3 regions of the Bacillus sp. N1(2025) genome follow, and region 1 is predicted to be linked to each of the others. Evidence: predicted binding sites of a transcription regulator. Region 1 holds the regulator's gene; each other region holds the start of a gene.

Evidence for each region. Region 1 encodes LexA, which represses DNA repair genes until DNA is damaged. Its sites were predicted from a motif close to CGAACATATGTTCG; they were not measured.
Region 2: the regulator LexA is predicted to act here: its motif matches at 2,627-2,640, upstream of ACNFN4_RS01245 (ImmA/IrrE family metallo-endopeptidase).
Region 3: the regulator LexA is predicted to act here: its motif matches at 1,664-1,677, upstream of ACNFN4_RS01635 (WYL domain-containing protein).

Annotation. Positions count from the first base shown of each region.
Region 1 covers NZ_JBLTJB010000009.1:105,647-112,454, forward strand. Annotated here, with positions in the region: gene ACNFN4_RS17765 (aspartyl-phosphate phosphatase Spo0E family protein) at 95-268, shown strand; gene ACNFN4_RS17770 (YneF family protein) at 342-560, opposite strand; gene sirA (sporulation inhibitor of replication protein SirA) at 646-1,092, opposite strand; gene tkt (transketolase) at 1,244-3,247, opposite strand; gene ACNFN4_RS17785 (DUF896 domain-containing protein) at 3,414-3,647, opposite strand; gene ACNFN4_RS17790 (YneB family resolvase-like protein) at 3,716-4,366, opposite strand; gene yneA (cell division suppressor protein YneA) at 4,382-4,693, opposite strand; gene lexA (transcriptional repressor LexA) at 4,849-5,469, shown strand; gene ACNFN4_RS17805 (hypothetical protein) at 5,808-6,236, opposite strand; gene ACNFN4_RS17810 (YndM family protein) at 6,390-6,808, shown strand, end outside.
Region 2 covers NZ_JBLTJB010000001.1:236,368-243,175, forward strand. Annotated here, with positions in the region: gene sdhA (succinate dehydrogenase flavoprotein subunit) at 1-491, shown strand, start outside; gene sdhB (succinate dehydrogenase iron-sulfur subunit) at 494-1,252, shown strand; gene ACNFN4_RS01235 (acyl-CoA thioesterase) at 1,312-1,749, shown strand; gene ACNFN4_RS01240 (helix-turn-helix domain-containing protein) at 1,870-2,049, shown strand; gene ACNFN4_RS01245 (ImmA/IrrE family metallo-endopeptidase) at 2,061-2,537, opposite strand; gene ACNFN4_RS01250 (hypothetical protein) at 2,682-3,719, opposite strand; gene ACNFN4_RS01255 (helix-turn-helix domain-containing protein) at 4,163-4,567, opposite strand; gene ACNFN4_RS01260 (helix-turn-helix transcriptional regulator) at 4,759-4,989, shown strand; gene ACNFN4_RS01265 (hypothetical protein) at 5,044-5,184, shown strand; gene ACNFN4_RS01270 (BRO family protein) at 5,237-5,935, shown strand; gene ACNFN4_RS01275 (helix-turn-helix domain-containing protein) at 6,004-6,576, shown strand; gene ACNFN4_RS01280 (hypothetical protein) at 6,573-6,808, shown strand, end outside.
Region 3 covers NZ_JBLTJB010000001.1:285,053-288,663, reverse strand. Annotated here, with positions in the region: gene ACNFN4_RS01645 (recombinase family protein) at 1-1,041, opposite strand, end outside; gene ACNFN4_RS01640 (LexA family protein) at 1,182-1,409, opposite strand; gene ACNFN4_RS01635 (WYL domain-containing protein) at 1,402-1,629, opposite strand; gene ACNFN4_RS01630 (hypothetical protein) at 1,737-1,925, shown strand; gene ACNFN4_RS01625 (PhrK family phosphatase-inhibitory pheromone) at 2,173-2,322, opposite strand; gene ACNFN4_RS01620 (response regulator aspartate phosphatase) at 2,323-3,435, opposite strand.

The DNA of each region.
Region 1 (6,808 bases):
ATATTATACTCCTTCTTATTTGAAAAACAGTATAAATGTGGATATAATAATAGCGACTCAGGTGAAAGATTTATGTATGAAAGGATATATCCCTGTGATTAGAGAGCATCTATTAAATGAAATTGAAAAAAAACGGGCAGAGCTGCTTAAAATCGTCATGACAAACGGAATGACATCAAACATTACGATAGAACTCAGCCAGGAGCTTGACCACCTTCTCATACAATATCAAAAAGAACTGCACACCGGCAGTTGGGGTGAAACATGACGCCAAAATAAAAAACCCTCTCCGGGTTTTTTATTTTTATAACCATGTATCTCTATATCATAATCTGTACGTATTATTTCGCTTGATTATTCATGGCTTTCATCATTTGATTAATTTTCTTTTGAGAAGGTTTCATTCCCATTTGCATCATCATCATGCGTAACATTTGTTCATTAATAGGCGGATTCTTTTTCAAATAGCTCATCATATATTTACGAGCAATAAAAAACCCGAGTGCAACACCTATGAGCAATGCGACAACGCCCACTAGGATGCCAACCCATAAAGTCATTTTATTTCCTCCTTCATGTTGTCTAGTTTAAAGTGTACTAAACCAAAGGCTATTATACAACATTTACATCTCTTTTTCCTCGTTTTTAGACAAAATTTCTTTCTCTGACCGGATTTAACCACCCGTAGCGCCGTGTCTTGAAATCCATTGCAAGAAAACAGGGGCTGATTTTACGCAGAATCTCAAAGAAAATCGTTTCCGCCTCATAATCTCCCGAAGCTGCAATCTCAATTAAACTGTCTTTCATCATGAAGGTGGCGCGGCCCTTTTCTCCGGGCAGTGTAAGCCGGTAAATGGAATCCAAACGGCTGTAACTCATTCGGTTTAAATGCAGCTGGAGACGCTGATGCATATGTATCACCGGAATCGGTTCCGTTATATATTGAACTTGCTTTTCTGTCATTTGATATTCCTGGGGTGTCAGATCTGTCCAATGATAGTCTCGAAACAACTCAAACATAGCCGTTTCCCGCCCGAAGTAGTGGTTCGCAAACTCATCCTTTATCAGGTGCGTATAGTAATGACGTTCCATTTCCTCATCCCCTTTTACAGCGCTTCGTTATTGCTTTCTATTATACAAAAGGAGAAAAGAAAGAATTGTCTATTACTGTTATGCCGCCCCTTCTATTTTTGTCGCATAAACAGGAAAAAGAGGATGATTTGACTCATCCTCTTTTGTCTCGTTATTTGTTTAAAAGTTTTTTCACGCGGTCAACCACGTTTTCTGCAGTAAACCCGTATTCTTTCATAATTGTTTCTCCCGGAGCTGAAGCACCGAAACGGTCAATTGCGAGAACGTCTCCTTCAAGACCGGTAAATTTGCCCCATCCGAAGCTTGAACCCATTTCGATCGCAAGACGTTTCGTCACATTCGGAGGAAGCACGCTGTTTTTGTACTCGGCCGATTGTTTTTCAAAGCGGTCCCAGCTCGGCATGCTGACTACAGATACGTGAATGTTTTCTTCAGCCAGTTTCGCTTGAGCTTCGATCGCAAGTCCGACTTCAGAACCTGTCGCTAAAAGAAGAGCGGCCGGTGATTCTGTTTGGGCTTTGGAAACGATATAAGCCCCTTTATCCACGCCCGCATACGCTTCTTCAGCCTGCTGATCAATCGTCGGCAGGTTTTGGCGTGTCAATACAAGAGCTGTCGGATGATCTTGGCTTTGAACGGCAACCTTCCATGCAGCTGCGGTTTCATTTCCGTCAGCAGGTCTGATCACAGAAAGGTTAGGAAGTGCGCGTAAAGAAGCAAGCTGCTCAATCGGTTCGTGAGTCGGCCCGTCCTCTCCTACGGCAATACTGTCATGTGTGAATACATAAGTGACGGGAAGACCCATCAATGACGCCAGACGAATGGCAGGTCTTAAATAATCAGAGAACACAAAGAATGTGCCGCCGAATACGCGGAGGCCGCCGTGAAGCGCCATTCCGTTTAATGCAGCGCCCATCGCAAATTCACGGACACCGAACCAGAAGTTTTTCCCGGCGTAGTCTTTGGCCGTGAAGTCTCCTCCATTTTTGATTGTCGTTTTATTTGAACCCGCAAGGTCAGCAGATCCCCCGACAAAGAAAGGAATTTTCTTGGCGATCCCGTTCAGCACCTCACCTGAAGATGCACGGGAAGCAATGCTGCTGCCTTTTTCATAAACGGGAACTTCCTGATCCCAGTCTTTAGGAAGCTCGCCTTTCATGCCGAGTGACAGCTGTTCAGCAAGCTCAGGATATTTTTCTTTATAAGCCGCGAACAGTTCATTCCATTCCTGTTCTTTTTTCGAGCCGGCTTCTTTTACAGCTTGATTGAAATGCCCGTATACTTCTTCCGGAACATAAAAATCTTCTTCAAACGTCCAAGCATACGCTTCTTTTGTCAGCTTGCTCTCTTCTTGTCCTAACGGAGCGCCGTGAACGCCGGATGTGCCCGCGCGGTTTGGAGAACCGAAACCGATTGTCGTTTTCACTTCGATCAATGTCGGTTTTTTATCATTCTGGCGCGCTTTTTCAATTGCAGCCGTCAATTCAGCGATGTTGTTTCCGTCCTCAACATAAAGAACTTCCCAGTTCATTGCTTCAAAACGCTGCTTTACATTTTCAGAGAAAGAACGGTCTAAATCGCCGTCTAAGGAAATGTCATTAGAATCGTATAATACGATCAGACGGCCTAATTCAAGATGGCCTGCAAGAGAAGCTGCTTCGGAAGAAATGCCTTCCATTAAATCGCCGTCTCCGCAAATACTGTATGTATAATGATCAACTACGTTGAATGAATCACGGTTATATGTCTCAGCCAGATGGCGTTCTGCAATTGCCATTCCCACTGCCATTGCAATACCCTGTCCAAGCGGTCCGGTCGTAGCGTCTACTCCGGCTGTGTGCCCGAACTCCGGATGTCCCGGTGTTTTGCTTCCCCATTGACGGAACTGTTTCAAGTCTTCAATGCTGAGGTCATATCCGCTTAAATGCAGCATGCTGTATAAAAGCATTGAACCGTGGCCTGCTGATAAAACAAAGCGGTCGCGGTTAAACCAGCCCGGATTCTGCGGATTTACATTCATAAATTTCGTCCACAGCGTATATGCCATCGGAGCGGCTCCCATCGGCATGCCCGGATGTCCGGAATTCGCTTTTTCAATTGCGTCTATAGATAGTGTACGAATGGTGGCAACTGATTTCTTTTCAATTGTATCCATTATAATCCCCTTCCTTATTGTTGTACCTTTTCATCATAAAGCGATGCTGACTTTTTCTCAACTCTTTCAGCTTAAATTTGAGATAAACTTGTTGAAAATTGTCGTAAAGCACATCCTGATATTAGTATATACGAAAAAAGAATACGTATTGCCGTATTCTTTCTGTTTAATGAAGATTATTTTTCTGTTGTTCTCTTTTTAATTTTTCAGGGGTGACATCGTTGCCTTCCGGATCAATCACTTTTACGCTCTTTAACGTATTTTTCATTGAGGAGCGGAATCCTTTCAAATATTCCTGGCGAAGCTTTTGCTGTTCAGCTTTTTCCTCATCCGTTATTGTGTTTGATTTAGCTTTTTGAGCCAATTCGTTAATTCTTGCGATTTTTTCTTTAGAAATCATAATAAGCTCCTTTGGTGCGTGTTGATTATATACTACTAAAACGCAGTCTTTTTTACAACTGATGCGCGTCAGCTGCCTTCTGTATCTGCGGTATATTCCTGAAACCGCCGGTGAACCGTGGCTTTGGACACATCATAGCCGAATCCTCTTAAGGTCGCTGCGATTTCTGCAAAGGTAAGCTTGTTGGCTCTCAGCCTGATAATTTCCGAAACCGGAACCTCTTTTTTTTCTTTTCCGCTGTTTTCATGCCTGTTTTTCAGATTCCGTTCAGGTTTGTAGCCGTTTTTCACGGCTCTTTTCATTCCCCGCCGGATTTTCATATTGTGAATTTTCCTTTGATATTCCTCAACAATACTGACGATTTCAAGTACCATCGTATCAGCTTCGGAAAGCTCCAGTTCACCTTTATGAGCCGTCGTATATATCTTTACGTTCTCCCTGTAAATGCAATGCAAAAGCGCAATCTTGGCGTTTCCTCTTCCCAATCTCGTTTCGTCCTGCACCAATATCGCGTCAATATGTGATTTTTTAATTTCATCAAGCATTTCAAATACTCCGTCGCGGTCCATTTCGTAACCGCTGGCTTTCTCAGAAATGACTTTCACGACTTCCATGCCGTTTGCAGCAGCGATCTCACTGAGCTCCTCTTCCTGTCTTTTTAATGACGTTTGCTGCTGTTCTTTGTTTGTGCTTACGCGGGCATAAATGAGCGCCTTCATTTCTCTCTTTCCTCTCTAATTGACAATGGCCAGCTGATATACGGCCGGATGCTTCTTCTTAACCGGAAGAATAAGTTCGTCTCCGGGCTTTATATCAGCAGTTTGGAGATGATTATTCTCCGTCACCCACTCAATGAAATCTTCTTTATTAATGTGTTTCTTTTCTGCTACATGATCCGCAAGTGACCAGAGTGTATCGCCGTCCTGAACCTTTATTTTAACATATTGGCTGAGGGACTGATCATTTCCCGCACATGAGACAAGTAAAATAGCGGCACTTAAAATCGCAGTAAACAGTCCGACAAATATGATAGATTCTTTCGCCATGTAAACAACCTCCAATAAGAATGTTTGTTCGCTTTTTATACCTTTCAGTATATACGAACAAATGTTTCTGTCAATCGTTTTTTCGAACCTATGTTTGTACTGTCAGGAAAATCATGCTATAATCTACTTAAAATCGACGTTTTGAGGTGCGAAATATGACGAAGCTATCAAAAAGGCAGCTTGATATCCTGCGTTTTATTAAAGAAGAGGTAAAAACGAAAGGATATCCGCCTTCTGTAAGAGAGATAGGAGAAGCAGTAGGACTGGCTTCCAGTTCAACCGTGCACGGCCATTTGGCGCGGCTGGAGACAAAAGGCCTGATCAGACGGGACCCTACTAAACCGAGAGCGATTGAGGTATTGGATGAAGAAGAAGTCCAAATTCCGAAAAGCCAGGTCGTAAACGTTCCGGTCATCGGGAAAGTGACGGCGGGTATTCCGATTACGGCTGTTGAAAATATCGACGAGTATTTTCCGCTTCCTGACCGGATGGTTCCTCCGGGCGAACATGTCTTTATGTTAGAAATCATGGGAGAAAGTATGATTGACGCCGGCATTTTTGACAAAGATTACGTCATCGTCAAACAGCAGAACACGGCCAATAACGGAGAAATCGTCGTAGCTATGACCGAAGATGATGAAGCGACGGTTAAGCGCTTCTATAAAGAAGACAATTATGTGCGGCTGCAGCCGGAAAATCCGACGATGGAGCCGATTATCCTGCAAAACGTAAGCATTTTGGGGAAAGTTATCGGCGTATTCAGAGCCGTACATTAATTCTATTAAACTTCATTTATCGTAAAAAACCCCTTACAGAGGGGTTTTTTTGCATAAAAAAAGCAGATTCGCCCTGGCTTAAGAAACGAATCTGCTAAGGAGGAAAAACTTACATTCTTATTATCCGACATCACACTTTTGAAGTCAACTAATAATGTTTCCCTAAAGAAACTTTTCATCCATTTTTCAACTTTGTATATTTGTGCGTGATGAATTTGTTTTTGTCTATCTTTTCTTTTGGGCGGGCGATCAAAATTTATATATGAATATTTAGTACATAGTACAATAGGTTATATTTAAATATAAAAAAACCCGCTGCCTTTAGCGAGTATCTATTTTCAATCAAAATGATAATATTCTACACCGTATAACCCTTTAATATAGGCGGGGCCACAGACGTTTGAAGAACTTTCAACCAGAATTCTGTATTTGTGATACGGATCAATTGATTTTTTATCCTGGGCACTGAGGTTTAACCAGCTGCCGCTGTAGTTTTTAGAACTTAATGTATAAAAATTTCCGTTCAGCGCCATCCGCTGGAGTTTCATGCTTAAACCGCACGAAGAGTTGTTCATGATGGTGAACTTATATCCTAAAAAGTAATCGTCGGCAGCTACAGCCCCAGGATTTTCAATATGAAACTCTTTTGCATTTCCCTCCAAAGTGAAGCTTGTTTTTGATCCGAATTCAGTGGTAGCCGCTTTAGCTGAGTGTATTCCGCTAAAACATAATAAAAAAACAGCAATACAAATCCAGTATTTTTTCATTTGCATCCCCCTTTTTACATATTTTAACTTGTGAATCCTGTGATGTCTATTCACATTTTATTAAAACGTATACTTTATAACCACTATATACCAGTTTAAAAATTTGCGGATTGCTTACAATGAAGACTAAACGAAATAACGAAGGTGGTTCAAATGAAACACGTAATTGCTTTCGCTTCTAAAACGGCGCTCACACTTGCTTTACTGTACATTGTTCTGGATCTTATGTACCAAGTAACCTTTTTAAACGTTCTGTTTATTACAGTGATCTTAAGTTTAATCACTTATTTTGCGGGTGATTGCATGATTCTGCCGAGAACAAGCAATTTCACAGCCGTTGCAGCTGATTTCGGAATTTCATTCATTATATTATGGATATTCCTTATGAACATTGGCGGATTTAATGTCTCTCCTGCCGCGGCATCGGTTATCTCTGCACTTGGCATTTCTGTTTTTGAGGCATTTTTTCACCGGTATTTGCAGCAATATGTACTTCCCGAAGATTATCAGGACACAACAGAGGCGGATAGCACGCTATGGAGCTATCAAACCGAGGCGTCTGAAGAATTAGT
Region 2 (6,808 bases), on a different contig from region 1:
TATTTGATTCCTATGTGAAAAAAGAAGAAGAAAAATGGGCCGATATTATGAAGATGGACGGCGACGAAAATGCCTACGTGCTTCACCGTGAGCTCGGAGAGTGGATGACGGCCAACGTCACGGTGGTCCGCCACAACGACAAGCTTTTGAAAACGGATGACAAGATCCAAGAGCTGATGGAACGCTTTAAGAAAATCAATATCAACGATACGACAAAATGGAGCAACCAAGGGGCGATGTTCACCCGCCAGTTCTCCAATATGCTTCAGCTTGCCAGAGTCATCACGCTCGGCGCATATAACCGAAATGAAAGCCGGGGAGCGCACTATAAACCGGATTTCCCTGAAAGAAATGACGATGAGTGGCTCAAAACGACGATGGCTAAACATGCCGGTCCGTTTGAAGCTCCGGAATTTGAATATCAGGATGTCGATGTATCACTGATTGCGCCCCGTAAACGCGACTACTCGAAGAAGAAGGTGGCGAAATAATCATGAGTGAGAAAAAGATACGGTTTATCATTACACGTCAGGATACGCCCGAAAGCGCGCCATACGATGAAGAATTCGAAATCAATTACCGCCCGAATCTGAACGTGATTTCTGCCCTGATGGAAATCCGCAGAAATCCCGTGAATGCAAAAGGAGAGAAAACCACTCCGGTCGCATGGGACATGAACTGTCTTGAAGAAGTATGCGGCGCCTGCTCCATGGTCATCAACGGGAGACCGCGCCAGTCATGTACGGCGCTGATTGATAAGCTGGAACAGCCGATCCGTCTGAAGCCGATGAAAACATTCCCGGTTGTCCGTGACCTTCAGGTTGACCGCAGCAGAATGTTTGATTCACTGAAAAAAGTGAAAGCATGGGTGCCGATTGACGGAACTTACGATTTGGGGCCGGGGCCGAGAATGCCGGAAAAACGCCGCCAGTGGGCATATGAATTGTCTAAATGCATGACATGCGGCGTCTGCCTCGAAGCCTGCCCGAACGTCAACAGCAAGTCGAAATTCATGGGGCCTGCCCCGATGTCGCAAGTGCGTCTGTTTAACGCCCATCCGACGGGCGCGATGAACAAAGCAGAACGTTTAGAAGCGTTAATGACAGACGGCGGCCTTGGAGATTGCGGGAATTCACAAAACTGTGTGCAATCCTGCCCGAAAGGCATTCCGCTTACGACTTCAATCGCCGCTTTGAACAGAGATACCAATTTACAAGCATTCCGTAATTTCTTCGGAAGCGACAGAGTATAAGAAAGAGAAAAAGAGCCTCTTCCGCACGGGAGAGGTTTTTTTATAAGGAGCTGAAGATGATGAAACAACCGCAATATATTGATATCCCGTTTGAAGAATGGAGACAGTCGTTTTCTTTCTTTACTGAAGTATCGGTTCGTTTTTCAGAAACGGATATGTTCGGCCATATGAATAATGTAACCCCTTTCATCTATTTTGAAGAAGCACGGATCGCTTATTTTAAACAGCGAGGCATAACGGCGCAAAACTCGGAAACGATGACGGTCGTCGCAAGCCAGCAGTGCGACTATATGCGTCAGGTGATGCCGTATGAAAATCTGCGGATTTATGTGAAAGCAAGCGCTGCCGGAAATGCGTCCGTCACCCTTCATTACCTTGGAGAAAATGAGTCGGGCCTGCCGTGCTTTACAGGTTCCGTCGTTATGGTTCAAGTGTCGAAGAAAAGCGGCAAAGCGGTCAGCTGGACGGAGCGGGAGAAAGGCATTCTGCTCGCCTGAACGGATAACTATTTCTCTAAGAGACGTCACCTCCGAAGCGTCCTTTACATATGATATCTTGACTATATAAACCCATTCGTTTCAGATTCGCTCTCACCTTAGCAAGGAGGGTTACAATACTTGAAGGAGAAAGATTTTCAATCAAAGCCGCTGCTGACCAAAAGAGAAAGAGAAGTATTCGAATTGCTCGTTCAAGACAAGACAACAAAGGAAATTGCAAGCGAGCTATTTATCAGTGAAAAAACTGTACGGAATCACATTTCAAATGAGATGCATACCTGTTGCAAACAAAGAGCCTGAAAAGGCTCTTTTTATATGATCAGCCTGGCTTTGTTTAAGTACATATTTAAGCGGAGATATGCAAATGATTCAGGCACTTTGAATATGTCGGCAATGACCTGCGCCGCGAAGTATTGATTATGAGGGATTTCAATTTGCCGGAGCATAAATGTTGGGATGCAGAAATGATATGCAAAATAATTCGCCTGACACTCTAAGTATTCTTTCCAATAAATCGGCATGATCTTATCATTATTTTCATGTCTGAACTCGTGGCAAACCTCATGAGAAAAATCGAGCCATTGTTCTTTTCTGGACTTTCGGGAATCTAAAGAAATGGTGAACATTCCCTTAAAGCGCAGCGCAAAACTGGTTACCGGATTGTATACGATTAAAATATCCAGCGCATGAGCGATATGATCAAAATTAATGTCACATGGATGGAGAATGTTTATTTCTCTATATAGCCTTTCAATCCAATCTTCCAGATGACTTTTTGTGTATACCAAGGTGAACGCCCCCTTAAATATGTGGAAATTAAAATGTGTACAATCTTCCTATGGTAAATGTGTCCAATAGCCTATTGAAAATTATGGATCAAACATATGTTCTATTTTAAGTGAAAAAGAAATGCCCCCGCAAGAGGGCAATTGTTATTTTTCGTCCTTTTTCTTCGCATCCTCAAAACTAAGAATGTTGAAATCGATCCTTTTTTCTGTTCCGAGCTCATCAAATGTTTTGGAATCGGTCGGAGCTGGAATAATCATTTTTATATTTTTGATATCCTTTGAATTATCCTTTAAAACCCACCATGTCTGATCTTCTTTCTTTACTTTTCCTAAAAAGTCTCCGCCTACTTCGCCCATTAAGCCCATATCAGTTTCGACTTGTTCGCCTGTATTTGTTACAATGACAGATTGATTCGGATCGAATGTAATATCCTTTGAAGAAGTGTTTTCGGCCTTCAGTTCCATTACAACTGATCGTACCTTGTCTTGATCATTAAAATAAAGGGACTTGGCGTCTTCCGTTGGCGTAATCTCCAAGACTCTGACGCTTTCGATATACAGTTTCATATCACCCATTTTAACAGGCTTCAGTGGTGTGTCTTTTCCGTCAATACCTACTTCATCGCTATACCCGATGCCAATAGTCTTTACATGTCCTAATCCTTCAATATCGCCTTCGCCTGTTTTTTGGAATTTGTCTTTAATTGCAGCGTCTTTTTTTGCTTGCTCTTTTTTCTTATCGACTTTTTCCACTACAACGGCTTTGACTTTAGGCATGGAGGTGCCTGATTCACGCCCCTCGTATGTACCATAGATTTTAACAGTATCTTGCAGTTTGAATTTGTCAGAGCTTTTATTGCTGACAGTGTAAGCCTCTGAACCATCACTGTTTTTGCTCACAGTGAACGCTACATTTTTCGAAACTGTCTTCCCGTCATCATCCACGTTATCTGCATATGTTACGTCACCTTCAATAACAATTTTGGTGCCCTTTTTTATTCCAGCGCTATTAACTTGAGCGTAATCATATGGCTTTGCATCTTTTTTTAACTGGTCTTCTAAGGAAAGTGACTTTGTTTTGTTCGAAGAGTCATCCCTTTTAGAAGATGTTGAGTCAGAATTGCATGCAGCTAAAGAAAAACTTAATGTTAACGCCCCAATACCTAACAACCATTTTTTCAAAGCAATTTTCCCCTTTTTTGTAGAAATGAATACACTTTATTTATATCGGCAGAAGCCGGAATTTTTTATTGTCTTCTCTGTATAAAAGCGGCAATTTTCTCTCTATATAAGCGCTTTTTAATGCGATTTAACACCGTATTTTCCTCTGATTTTTTTGGTACTACTCTGGTATACCATTGGGACACGGGAGGAACACGATTGGGATACGGGATATTTCGCGAACCCTTGATAAACGTAGGTTTATCCACTTGTAATATTTAACATTGGGATACGGATTGACTTACATTAGTTTCCATTCGTTTTTGTTGGGTTTCTTCTATTAGATAACTAAATAACTAAAGATAACTAAAATAACAAAGACGTCGTTTTTTGATAAACAAAAGATCGGTTTATCAAGGTGATGAAATTATGTAATTATTTGTGTCACTACAGACTAAAAAAAATCAACTTTCATCAGTTGGCTTGTCCGGCTTATATTTGTTGTTGCGAATATCCCCCGGTTTGCGGCCTGCCTCTAATTGCTGCGCAATTATCTTCTGTGCTGCCTTTAGGATAGAATCAGTGATCTTACCATCAGCAGCGGCAATTAATGTGTCAGGGTTCTCTAAAATTTTTAGCGCTTCGTCATTAAAGATTTTTTCTCGCTTTTCTTCAGTTACCCCTTTTAAAAGATAATCAGTTGAAACATCTAATATATTCGATATGGCTATTAAGGTTTTATGATCTGGCTCTCGGCTGCCTAATTCATATGCAGTATAGGCAGGACGAGTTATGCCAAGCTTATCGGCCATATACTGCTGTGTGAATTTCCTTTCTTTTCTGGCCTGCTTCAAGTTGTCTTTAAACAATGATATACACCTGCCTTTATTAAAAGTTACTTTGTTTATCATTTTAACGTAACAATTAGTTACATATAAGTGTATGTAACGAATAGAAACTTTTTTGCGCTTTTTTTGATATTTTATGTTGACAATGTAACGATATGATACTATTATGTAAGTAACGAAACGTTACATTTTGTTTTTGGAGGTGATAAAACTTGAGAGAATGGTTGAAACATCAACGCTTAGAAAAGGGGTATACACAGCAGGATGTCGCTACAGCAGCAAAAATCGAACGTGCTTATTACACAATGATCGAGAACGGTAGCAGAAAGCCGAGTGTCCCCGTTTCAAAAAGAATCGGCGTAATTCTAGATTTACCTTGGACGTTTTTTTTTGAAGATGAAGGTAACGATATGAAACATAAGGGTTCTCAGGAATCAGCTTAATTCCTTGGGTAGTCCATCTGTCCAACATGAATACACTGTCGTGAGGTGAGCGCAATGGCTAAACAAACAAAGACTAAAACAACGAACATCAAAATCGGCAAAGAGTATTACGGAACAATGGACAGAGAAGAATGCTTCCGTAAAGCTCTGGAACCGTATTTCACTTCAAAAAAAGACCTGAAGTTAAACGCTTAAAATTTTCTGCTTCACCTTTTTTTGGTGGACAAGCAAAGGAGGCCACAACAACATGAATCAACTGCAAAACTTCTCCCATAAGCAGTTTGGAGAGCTGCCAATCATTCAAATTAACAACAAAGACTATTTCGGCGCAACTGAAGCTGCTGAGGCACTCGGCTACGCAAATCCACATGACGCCATATCAAAACATTGCTTGGTAAGTGGGGTCGCGTTTCACGAGGTCACCGATTCAATGGATCGGACACAACAGAAAAAATTTATCAACGAAGGAAATTTGTATCGGCTGATCGTAAAATCAAGGCTTCCCGCCGCAACTCAGTTCGAATCATGGGTGTTTGATGACTTGTTACCAACATTACGCAAAACAGGCCAGTACGGCGGCCCGAGAGTATTATCCGATGAAGAACAGCGAATCGAATCGCTAAAACTCACTTTAAGTACAGCAGAACAACAGCAAAAAATGCAAAAAGTGTTGTTCCATCATGAAAAACAGATCGGTGAGCTCAGTCAAAAAGTGGACGAGCAAATCACCCTGGATTCCGGAGAACAGCGCCGGTTTCAAAAAGTAGTCGCGCGCCGGGTTTATAGCATCACGGAAGGTAAGGAAGAAGCGGCCAGGCTTTTCAGAGAAATACACCGTGAGATAAAAGACCGGTTCGGCGTTGCAAGCTACAAAGACATAAAGCGCCGGGAGCTGTTATCCGCAATCAAATATATAGAAAATTGGATTCCTCGGAAGGTTTCCTAAAGCCTTTCGAGTTCCTTCATTAATTAAATTTTACCAGTGAACAACTGGATATATCAGGAGGCAAACATATGGAGAACAACCCATACAATTTGCATAATCTACCCCGGATCATGCGTAGTGTTCGCAAAGCGGCAGGGCTTGCACAATACCAGATCGGTAATTTGATAGGTGGGAAGGATCAGCGGTATGTTTCGGACGTTGAAAATGGATTCAGCAAGCTTACTCCGGAATTATGCATCAAGTGGTTTGAAGCGTGCGGCGCATACGAACATATTGATCTCGTACATTACCTCTTCAAACTGCATCCGACAGCGGCGGCGCCAATTGATCCAGCTCTTAACGAGAGTGCAAGCGCGGCGGTAATTAACATGATCCATCAGCTTGAAGAAGCATTGCAAGCAACACGGCAGTTATCGCGCTGGCTGGCGAACGATAGGCCGGGCCGACAGTCGGAAGAACTGCCAATGGCTGATATTAAGCAGATTTTCGATCTGATCCCGGCGAACAAAACGTTGATATATTCACTGGTCCGCAGTCATGGTTTGAACATGAAGGACCTGGCCGACAGGTGGACGCGTAAGGCGCTCATGAGTCAGGTTGCAATGGCAAAACAAGAGGGAAGGCAGGCGGTGCTGGTGTGATTGATGACAAAGTGCTGGTGAAGAGGCGTAACGCGGCCAAATTAGAAATGATAGTGATTGAAGAATATTCGAAAATTCTCAGCAAATCTTTAATAAGCGGTGACTTTAAACAAGCAGATGCAGCATATACAAGGATGCAGCAAGCAAGCGCGAGACTGGAAGATTATAAGGCCGAAAAAAGAGAGTTTCTTCGGATGGTACAACCAGTTAAGTATATGAGTCCTGCAACTGC
Region 3 (3,611 bases), on a different contig from region 1:
CACATAATTGTGCTCCACTTTCACGCCGTCTTTTTTCCTGCGTCTATAACTGAACAGGATGACCATGTTCGCGCCGCAAACACCGCACTTCATTAAGCCGCGAAGTTCGTTCTTCGGATTGAAACGCCGTTTTTTCAGCACATGCTTTTTATTATTCGCCTTTTCGTAATCTTCCAGTGTAATGATCTTCGGCGCCCAGTCTTTATAAATCGTCCATTTTTCCTCTGGGTTACGGATGAACTTTTTTCGGCCCCCGATTTTCACTTGAGTATACCGGTTTGCAATGAACACACCGCAATAGATCGGATTTTGTAAAATCCTCTGAACAGTTGATAGTTGCCATCGCTCATTCTGCTGAGGCTTGGGAATATTGCCGAGCAGCAATTCTTCATTTAATTTGTGCACAACTCTCTTTTGGCCGTAACCGTGATTATTGTATAAATCAAAAATCATGCGAATCACTTTTGCTTGTTCTTCGTAAATTTCAAGAAACTTGCCGTTTTTCTTATACCCATACGGAACCCGGCCTGAATGTTCCCCGCGCCTTGCTTTCGCTGCGAGCGCGCTACTTGCTGAAACCGATATTGTCTGTGGGTATTGAGCAGCAAACATGGAAAACATTTCGAACTTCATTGAGTTTTTTCCTTCATATAAACTGTCATATCCCTCTTCCAGCGTAACTACACGAACGCCGTGCGCCAGCAAAACCTCTTTTATATCTAGCGCATCCTTCAGATCCCTTGCAAGCCGGCTGATGGATTTAAATACAACCATTTTCAATTTGTGATTCTTGGCCTTGTTTAAAATTAACTGCATGGCTTTACGGTCGAGAAGAATTGTTCCACTTATACCATCGTCCAGCTGGATAGCCTCGTCTTTCCATTCATAGTTGTTTTTTTCAATCCAGTGATGGCATATGTCTATCTGGTTTTGTATGGATGTTGTTTGGCTATCCTTTTCAGACGAAACCCTGGCATAAACCGCGTAGGGATAATCTTCATATCTGATCAATTCCTCTGTATTTTTTTCCTCAAAAAACAAAATATCACCCCGTTTGCAAAAGGTACATTTTTCAAAATTATATCATAATGGTTGCGGGCAGCCTACAACTTTAACGAACGTCAGTTCTTGTCCAATTCGTACGCTGGCCCGAAAAAAGTGCAGTCAATAGAAAAAGAGCTTCAGAATTGCTGAGCTCTTTTTTCTAATTTCAGCGTACGCGGGCAACCATTCTGCCACGTGATGTAATTCTTCTCTTTTAATTTGTCGAGATGCCCCTTTACTGTGCTCGTAGAGCTTAAACCGAGGTGTTTCATTAACTCCCTATAAGTCGGAGCCACACCGTGTTCATTAATGAAATGAATAATCGCTTGCAGTGTTTCGGATTGCCTTTTCGTCATATCACGCATGATTCCTTACCCCTTTTTTATAATTGGCCGGGGCAACGGCAAGAATATTGTCTATCCTAAATGTTTTTGTCTGCCTACTCTTAAAACAAAATGCCCGGATAAAATTCTGTTTTACCTGGCGCACTATGATGGTTCTTTTCGAGACTGTTCCATCAGCTTTTATATAAATCATGTCTAATGCTGATTTTTCATTTAACGAACGATTTAGCAATGCTTTCATGCTGCTGCCCCTCCTTATTTACTATCATATTATACGAACTTTTGTTCTATTTCAAGTTGAAAAGAGAATATTTGTTCTGGTATTATTCTCTTCAGGAGGTAATTCAAATGAATGACTTTGAGAGGAAAGTATACAGGATCATCATTAATATGACCCGCTTCGGGAAAAACCCCTCCTTGGATGAATTGAAGAGAAAAACTGGTAAGGATGAACGCGCAATCCGGGAAGCAGTGAAGAACCTCATGAGGCAGCGTATGCTGAAGTGGGATAAGCACAAAAACAAGTGGATGTTTTGAGACAATATAATGAAGAAACTAAAATAGCTTTCCCCTTCTCTCCGCTTATTCACGCGTAATAACTGCCGCTAAAAGCATAAAAAAAAGCCCCATCTAAGGGCTATTTTCTGTTTTTTCACGAAGATGGGGTCTGATAGTAAGAGACAACTCCAATTATCATTAACACGATAATTATCCCTAGAATACTCCATAATGTTAGTTTAACGCCTTTCGTCATGCTATGCCCCCATCTTTTAATTAAAATTTTTTAGGTGCCCACTGGTCGCTCTGCTAATTTTAGAGTACCCACCGGTCGCTCTGTTATCTTAACATCTGATGATGCATGATTAATTTTGACTACAGCTAAACCACTTAACGCAACGAAGGTTAGAGCTGCACAAAGAATAATTTTTTTCAATTACAATCCCTCCAGGTGCCTCATTTTCTTCTCGGCTAAAATAGCATGCTTAGAAAACTCAAGCGCCTCTTTATAGAGTCCATGCTTCTCACAGTGTTCTGAAATAACCAAAGAAAGATCAAAAACGCTATCAAGGTCATTTACTTCGTACAAGTAAGAAATACCACCTCGACAAGTTTCAATGCTTTTTCTCTGATCCTGTTGCAGAAGTCCGTAAATAATATTTATTTTAGCCTCATACACCTTATTCTCTTTTTGTTTGAAATATTCCTTTGTCTTTTTATAATAATATGGCATTTTATTTACATCCCCTATTTTATAAAGCTCTTTCAAAAACATATACAGGGAATTTATATAATAAACCGAGTCCCTCCACTCTTTATTTCTGATGGCCTTTTTCAAGGCATTTATACAGTCTTGGGGACGGTTTGCTGCAGAATATGTAATACTTAAATTATGATGTATTAAAGCGGTGAAAAGTGAATCGTGAAGAACTCTCGAAATTCTGATCGCTTCTAAATAACTTTCCTCTGCTTTTTCGTAAAGTCCTAAATCAGTGTAGTTTTGGCCAACAATCATAAGAGACGTGGCAAGCTTTCGTTTATAGCCTTCATTTTCTCTATAAATTTGTAGCGCATCATTGATATAATTCAAAGAAATTAGACTCTGCCGCAGCATCATATACATAGACGCTACTTTCGAATAAAATTCAGCCCGTTCTATACAATCGGGTATATCTTTCAATTTTTTCTCTGCTATTTTGAACAAAGTAATTGCTTTCTCAAAATTTCTTTTGTGCGACTCATATAACGCTTCAAATAGAAAGAAATAATATTCAATCATATGGTCTGTTTTTAGGATTTCATCAGCGTGGTTCTCATTAAAGTATGAATGAGGCGGTAGCTCCTCCCCTTTCACCTGATACAAAAGCATTTTATGCCTTTCTTCCAGCAGAGAATAATACATTAAAACCTCTTGATCCTCTTCCATTTCATCAAACAATGGTTTGATTTCTTCAAAATATCTCTCAGCAGACTCAGTGTCTTGTTGTTTTATCGCGATATACCAATCATTTAATATATTTGCAACACATTCAGAAGCCAGTTTACTCATCAATAAACCCCTCTTTCTACAAATATTCTAAATTTTCTCAAACAATATTCTAGCATACGTTTAGCATAATATGTAATATATAGGAATAATTTTCGACATGCCGCAATTCTTATTTCGTTTTTACGCAATCAAAGGAAAGGGCAATTCAACCTATTTTTAATAGTTCGAATCGAAGG